Regions from separate parts of the Streptomyces sp. NPDC088766 genome, predicted to be linked through region 3. Evidence: riboswitches for the same ligand, from Rfam matches in the RefSeq annotation. Region 3 holds a riboswitch; each other region holds the start of a gene.
The links. A riboswitch is a leader RNA that binds a small molecule or an ion and turns the genes downstream of it on or off. The one in region 3 is predicted to bind thiamine pyrophosphate.
Positions count from the first base shown of each region.

Region 1: linked by a shared signal. The riboswitch ahead of ACIP5W_RS31330 (thiamine ABC transporter substrate binding subunit) and the one ahead of thiO (glycine oxidase ThiO) in region 3 are both predicted to bind thiamine pyrophosphate.
Region 2: linked by a shared signal. The riboswitch ahead of thiC (phosphomethylpyrimidine synthase ThiC) and the one ahead of thiO (glycine oxidase ThiO) in region 3 are both predicted to bind thiamine pyrophosphate.

Region 1 covers NZ_JBIVKQ010000030.1:58,800-61,056, forward strand. Annotated here, with positions in the region: gene ACIP5W_RS31325 (ABC transporter permease) at 1-464, opposite strand, end outside; gene ACIP5W_RS31330 (thiamine ABC transporter substrate binding subunit) at 440-1,501, opposite strand; TPP riboswitch at 1,603-1,710, opposite strand; gene rlmN (23S rRNA (adenine(2503)-C(2))-methyltransferase RlmN) at 1,768-2,257, opposite strand, start outside.
Region 2 covers NZ_JBIVKQ010000003.1:183,000-185,256, forward strand. Annotated here, with positions in the region: gene thiC (phosphomethylpyrimidine synthase ThiC) at 1-998, opposite strand, end outside; TPP riboswitch at 991-1,180, opposite strand; gene ACIP5W_RS06105 (YibE/F family protein) at 1,252-2,257, shown strand, end outside.
Region 3 covers NZ_JBIVKQ010000013.1:113,385-115,641, forward strand. Annotated here, with positions in the region: gene thiO (glycine oxidase ThiO) at 1-1,118, opposite strand, end outside; TPP riboswitch at 1,116-1,227, opposite strand; gene ACIP5W_RS19735 (hypothetical protein) at 1,280-1,630, shown strand; gene ACIP5W_RS19740 (NAD(P)/FAD-dependent oxidoreductase) at 1,663-2,257, shown strand, end outside.

The sequences.
Region 1 (2,257 bases), on a different contig from region 3:
ATCGCCCACACGGTGGTGTCCAGCCGTACGCCCCACAGGTCGTCGAGGAGACCGCCGCGCCCGACCAGCGCCAGGAACGCCGTACCGACGACGACGGTCGGCAGGACGAACGGGACGGTCACGACGGCCCGCAGGACCCGCTTGCCGGGGAAGGAGAACCGGGCGAAGACGTAGGCGGCGGGCAGCGCGACGAGCAGGGTCAGCACGGTGGAGGCGAGCGCCTGCCAGGTGGTGAACCACAGGACGTGCCGGATGTCGGACTGCCCCAGCACGTCGAACAGGCGCCCGAAGTGCCAGCCGCCGCCGGAGTGCAGTCCCCGCGCGGTGATCGCGGCGACCGGGTAGGCGAAGAACAGCCCGAAGAACGCGACGGGCAGGGCCATGAGCCCGAGCCGCGCCGCGCTCCCGGTACGCCGGCGGCGGGTGCCCGCCCGCCGGTCTACTTCAGTACGAGCGAGGTCCACGACTTGACCCACTGGTCGCGGTCCGCGGCGATCTTCGCCGGGTCCATCGTCTCGGGATCCTTGGCGGCCGGGCCGTACTCGGTGAACTCGGCGGGCACGGCCGCGCCCTTCGCCACCGGGTAGACGAACATGTTGAGCGGCATGTCCTCCTGGAACTCCTTCGAGATCAGGAAGTCGATCAGCGCCTTGCCGCCCTCGCTGTTCCTCGCGTTGCTCAGCAGCCCGGCGAACTCGATCTGCCGGAAGCAGGTGCCGGTCGCGACGCCGGTCGGCGCGGTCGTCGGCTTCGGGTCGCCGTAGATCACCTCGGCGGGCGGCGAGGAGGCGTAGGAGACGACGAGCGGCCGGTCCGCCCCGGCCTTCCTGCCGCCGGCCGACCCGGAGAACTCCTCGTTGTAGGCCTGCTCCCAGCCGTCGACGACCTTCACGCCGTTGGCCTTGAGCTTCTTCCAGTAGTCCGGCCAGCCCTCGTCGCCGTACTTCGCCGCGGTGCCCAGCAGGAATCCGAGGCCGGGCGAGGAGGTGGCGGCGTTCTCGGTGACGAGGAGGTTCTTGTACGCCGGCTTCGCCAGGTCGTCGAAGGTGGCGGGCGGCGCCAGCTTGTGGTCGGCGAAGTACTTCTTGTCGTAGTTGACGCAGATGTCGCCGTGGTCGACGGGCGTGACCCGGTGCTTGCCGGCGTCCAGCTGGTACCGGCCGTCGACCTGATCGAGCCCCTGCGCCTGGTACGGCTGGAAGAGGCCGTTGTCGAGCGCGCGGGAGAGCAGGGTGTTGTCGACGCCGAAGAAGACGTCGCCCTGGGGGTTGTCCTTGGTGAGGATCGCCTTGTTGACGGCCTGGCCGGCGTCGCCGTCCTTGAGGACCTTCACCCGGTAGCCGGACCGCTTCTCGAAATCGGCGAGCACGCTCTTGGAGACGACCCACGAGTCGTGGCTGACGAGGGTGACGGTTCTGCTCCCGCTCTGGGCGGACCCGCCGTCGTCCGACGATCCGCAGGCGGACAGCGTGACGAGGCCGAGGCCGACGGCCGCGGCCATGAGCGTCCTGGTGTGCACTGGTATTCCTCCTGGAGGTGACCAGGAAGAGACGCGGCCCTGCCCGGGGACCCGCGAGGGGGCTCCCGGGCAGGGCGCAACAGCTCGAGTGATGACCGAACTTCCTACCCAGAATGACCTGGGCGAGGTTCAGAGGGTCTGCGGCCCGGTTGCCGCACTCTCAGCGCTGTGGCGCTCCCCTGTCGGAATATGAAGATGTCTGGTTCATCGCACTGTCCGAAAACATGACAGTACTGACGTCGGCCAGACTACCGCTCGGTGGCGGCGAGCTGACCACACGCCCCGTCGATCTCCTGACCGCGGGTGTCCCGGACGGTGACGGGCACCCCGTGCGCCGCGATGGCCTCGACGAACGCCTTCTCGTCCTCGGGCCGGGAGGCGGTCCACTTGGAGCCCGGCGTCGGGTTCAGCGGGATCAGGTTCACATGCACGGGCCGGCCCCTGAGCATGCGCCCGAGCCGGTCACCCCGCCAGGCCTGGTCGTTGATGTCGCGGATCAGCGCGTACTCGATGGACAGCCGGCGTCCGGACTTCTCGGCGTACTCGAACCCGGCGTCGAGCACCTCGCGCACCTTCCACCGCGTGTTCACGGGAACGAGGGTGTCGCGCAGCTCGTCGTCGGGAGCGTGCAGCGAGATCGCGAGCCGGCACTTGAAGCCCTCGTCGGAGAACCGGTTGATGGCCGGCACCAGCCCGACCGTCGACACGGTGATCCCGCGCTGCGAGAGCCCCAGCCCG
Region 2 (2,257 bases), on a different contig from region 3:
TGATGGGCCAGGCACCACGCGGCCATGATCGAGCCGCCACGGGAGACGATGCCGGTCTTGCGGTTCGCCGTCAGCGGGACGTACGGCAGGCGCACGCCCGCGTGGACGGTCATGTAGTCCACGCCCTGCTCGGCCTGCTCGATCACGGTGTCCTTGTAGATCTCCCAGGTCAGCTCCTCCGCCCGGCCGTCGACCTTCTCCAGCGCCTGATAGAGCGGCACCGTGCCGATGGGGACCGGCGAGTTGCGCAGCACCCACTCACGGGTGGTGTGGATGTTGCGGCCGGTGGACAGGTCCATGACCGTGTCGGCGCCCCATCGGGTGGCCCAGGTCATCTTCTCGACCTCCTCCTCGATGGAGGAGGTCACCGCCGAGTTGCCGATATTGGCGTTGACCTTCACCAGGAACCGCTTGCCGATGATCATCGGCTCGATCTCCGGGTGGTTGACGTTGGCGGGCAGCACCGCACGTCCGGCCGCGATCTCCTCACGGACGACTTCGGGCTCCACGTTCTCCCGGATGGCCACGTACTCCATCTCCGGCGTGATCTCGCCCCGGCGTGCGTAGGCGAGTTGAGTGACCGCCTGCCCGTCCCGGCCACGGCGCGGCAGGCGGGGCCGTCCGGGGAAGACCGCGTCGAGGTTGCGCAGTCCGCCGCGCGGCGAGGTGTGTTTGATCCCGTCGTCCTCCGGACGGACGGGGCGGCCCGCGTACTCCTCCGTGTCGCCGCGGGCGATGACCCAGTTCTCCCGCAGAAGCGGCAACCCCCTGCGGACGTCCGTCTCGACGAGCGGATCGGTGTACGGGCCGGAGGTGTCGTACAGCGTGACCGACTGCCCGTTGGTGAGGTGCACCTGACGGACCGGCACGCGCAGGTCGGAGCGCGGACCCTCGACATACGCCTTGTGCCATCCGATGGACTTCCCGGCCTCCCCGTCGACAGAGACCTCGTCGGAGGTCTGCGCGGAGGCAGGCGTGCGTGCGTCCTTGTTGGTCATGAGACCTACTCCCTACGCCGGCATTACCCGGTAACAGGTTCAGCGGTCGACGCAGCGGCTTCCGTCTGCCGGCGATTCATGTGAAACATCACTCGGTGAAGGTGACGTTCCACGTGAAACATCGCAAAGACGGAGGTCAGCGCCCTCTCAGCCCGGTGCTCCGAGCTCCCGCGTGTGCAAAAGTGCCTCCACGCTAGCGCCCTTTGTGGCGCGGTGAACAGTGGGCCTCGGTCGTTCTTGCGATGATCGGGCGGTGACCACGACACCCCATCCTCCGTTCCCACCGCCCGAACAGCCCCGCGGTCCGGGCATTCCTCCCGCCGCACGCCCCGGGCGGGGGCAGGGGCACGGCCCCAGTGGCGGTTCCGTTCCCGGATCGGGCCCTCGTCCGGGTCCGGGTGCCGGTCCGGGTGCCGGTCCGGGTCTGGGTGCGGGGCCCGACGACGGGTACGGCTTCGGCAACGAGGGCGGACAAGGCTCCGGCGGAGGCGGAGGCAACGGCCCCGGCCCCGGTGACGGGCACGGTTCAGATGACGGCCATGGTCACGGACATGGTCCTGGCGGCGGGCACGGCAGCCATGCCCCCGGTCCGGGCGGCGGCCACGGGCACAGCCACAGTCATGGCCCGGCCGCCCCCGTCTCCAAGCATCTGCGCAAGGTCATCGCGGCCGTTCTCATCCCCTTCGCGGTGGCCGTGCTCGCCGGTCTGGTCGTGCTGTGGCCCGGCGGTGCCCCGGCACACGAACGCACCGGCGTCGGCTTCGACCGGCAGACGCAGCGGGCGACGGTCTCCAACGTCGAGAACATCAGCTGCTCGTCGGCGAACGCCTCGGGCGGCACCCCCACCGGCGACACCTCCACCGCTGAAGGTTCCTCCGCGGCCCAGCAGGCGAGCGGCACCTGCAAGAAGGCCACGATCCGCGTGGACACCGGCGCGGACAAGGGCCGTACTTTCACGGAGATCGTCCAGCCGGACCAGTCACGGCAGCTGCACGAGGGGCAGAAGGTCGTGGTCGCCTACGAACCCTCCGCGCCGAAGGACCTTCAGTACTCGGTGACCGACGTGGACCGCCGCGTCCCGCTGACCCTGCTCGCCCTCGTCTTCGCCGTCGCCGTCGTGGTCGTCGGGCGGCTGCGGGGTGTCATGGCGCTGGTCTCGCTGGCGATCAGCTTCATGGTGCTGAACTTCTTCGTCCTGCCTGCGATCCTGCAAGGCTCGAACCCGCTCGCGGTGGCGGTCGTGGGGGCGAGCGCCATCA
Region 3 (2,257 bases):
GTGAAGGGACGGGCCTCGGCGGGAAGTTCGCCGGTGACCAGCGCGTGCGCCAGCGCGTCCCCGGTGACCGGCGCCAGCAGCACGCCGTTGCGGTAGTGCCCGGTCGCCAGCAGCAGACCGTCCAGCCCCGTCGGCCCGAGCAGCGGCGCGTTGTCCGGCGAGCCGGGACGCAGCCCCGCGCGGGTCTCGGTGAGCGGCAGCTCGGTGATGCCGGGGATCAGTTCGTGGGCGTCCCGCAGCAGCTCGTACACGCCGCCCGCCGTCACCGTCGTGTCCCAGCCCAGTTCCTCGCTCGTCGCCCCGACGACCAGCTCGCCGTTCTCGCGCGGCACCAGGTAGACCTGGCTGCCGCGCACCACGGCCCGGACCGTCCGGGTCAGGAACGGCGCGTACCGCCGCGGCACGGTCAGCCGAAGCACCTGCCCCTTCACCGGCCGCACCGGCGGCAGCACCTCCGCCGGGACGCCCGCGAGCCGCCCGCTGAGGCTGCCCGCCGCGAGCACCACCTGCCGCGCCGCGAGTGCCGTACCCGCGCGCGTGCGCACCCCCGTGGCGCGCCCGGCCGACACCGTCAGCCGCTCCGCCCGGTCGCGGTGGAAGGCCACGCCCGCCCGCTCACAGGCGGCCGCCAGCGCCGCCACCAGCCGCCGCGGATCGATCTGGTGGTCCCCGTCCACCCGCAGCCCGCCCCGCACCCCGGGCGCGAGCATGGGCTCCAGCCGCCGGCACTCCCGGCCGGACAGCCACTCCGAGGCCAGCCCCGACTGCCGTTGCAGGGCGTGCAGTTCCCGCAGATGGGCGCGGTCGTCGGCGTCCAGCGCGACCGCGAGGGTCCCGGAGCGGCGGTAGCCCAGGTCGTGACCGGTCAGTTCGGTCAGCTCGGCCGCGAAGTCCGGGTAGCGGCGGGCCGATTCCAGGTTCAGGCCGAGCAGTGTCTGTTCGCCGTGGTGCAGTTCGGAGACGGCGGCGAGCATCCCGGCCGCCACCTGCGCGGCCCCGCCGCCCGGCGCGGGATCCAGCACCGCCGTGGCGAGCCCGCGCTGCGCGGCCCGCCACGCGGTGACCAGCCCGATGATGCCGCCCCCGACGACGAGGACGTCCGACTTGTCTGAGGACATGGGCGTCCAGCCCCTCCCTTCGCCGGCATGACCCGGATCAGGTTCGTACGGTCGGAGGCCGCCAGCCTCCCTCTCAGCCCGGTGCGTCCGGGCTCCCGCGAGTGCTCTAGGTTGGCCACCCTAGCCCCCCGTCCTCCGTCTCGGTAAGGGAGTCTCCTCTCGTGGCCCGTTCGCTCGACGGCCTGGTCCTGGCCCCGGTGGCCGACCAGGCCCCCGGTCAGGTCGGCACCCGCACCCGCTTCACGTACCGCGAACGCGACGGCGTGGTCTGGGCCGACTACGCGGGCGGCGACGTCGTCCGCGGGCATCTCGTGGGGACCCGGCAGGGGGACCGGCTGGACTTCCGGTACGTCCAGCTGGGGCACGACGGGACGACGTCGTCCGGGCACTGCGCGTCCACGGTCGTCGAGCTGCCCGACGGGCGGCTGCGCCTCGACGAGACCTGGGAGTGGGAGTCGCGGACCGGCAGCGGGACCAGTGCGGTGGAGCAGATCACGCAGCAGGACGGCTGACTGACAACACGTCAGCTGTCTAAGGTGGCCGGGTGAGCGAGCAGACGCGGGAAGAAGACGGACGGGCGGCGCGACGGGTGGTCGTCGTCGGCGCCGGGATGGCCGGGGTGCAGACCGCGGTCGCCCTGCGCGAACAGGGCTTCGACGGCACGGTGACCGTCGTCGGCGCCGAACCCCACCAGCCCTACGACCGGCCCCCGCTGTCCAAGGCCGTCCTGCTCGGCAAGGCCGAGCACTCCGCCTTCGACGTCGACTTCGAGAGCCTCGACGTCGAACTCCGGCTCGGCAGCGAGGCCCTCGGGGTCCGCCCCGCCGACCACGAACTCGACACCGGGTCCGGGCCCGTCCCGTACGACGTCCTCGTGCTCGCCACCGGCGCCGAACCGATCCGGCTGCCCGGCGCCGAGGGCGTCCCCGGCGTCCATCTGCTGCGCACCCTGGACGACGCCGAACGGCTGCGGCCGGTGCTCGCCGGCCGTCACGACATCGTCGTCGTCGGCGCCGGCTGGATCGGCGCCGAGTTCGCCACCGCCGCGCGCGAGGCCGGCTGCGCGGTCACCGTCGTCGAGGCCGCCGACCGGCCGCTGGCCGGCGCCCTGCCCGCCGACGTCGCCGCCGCGATGACCG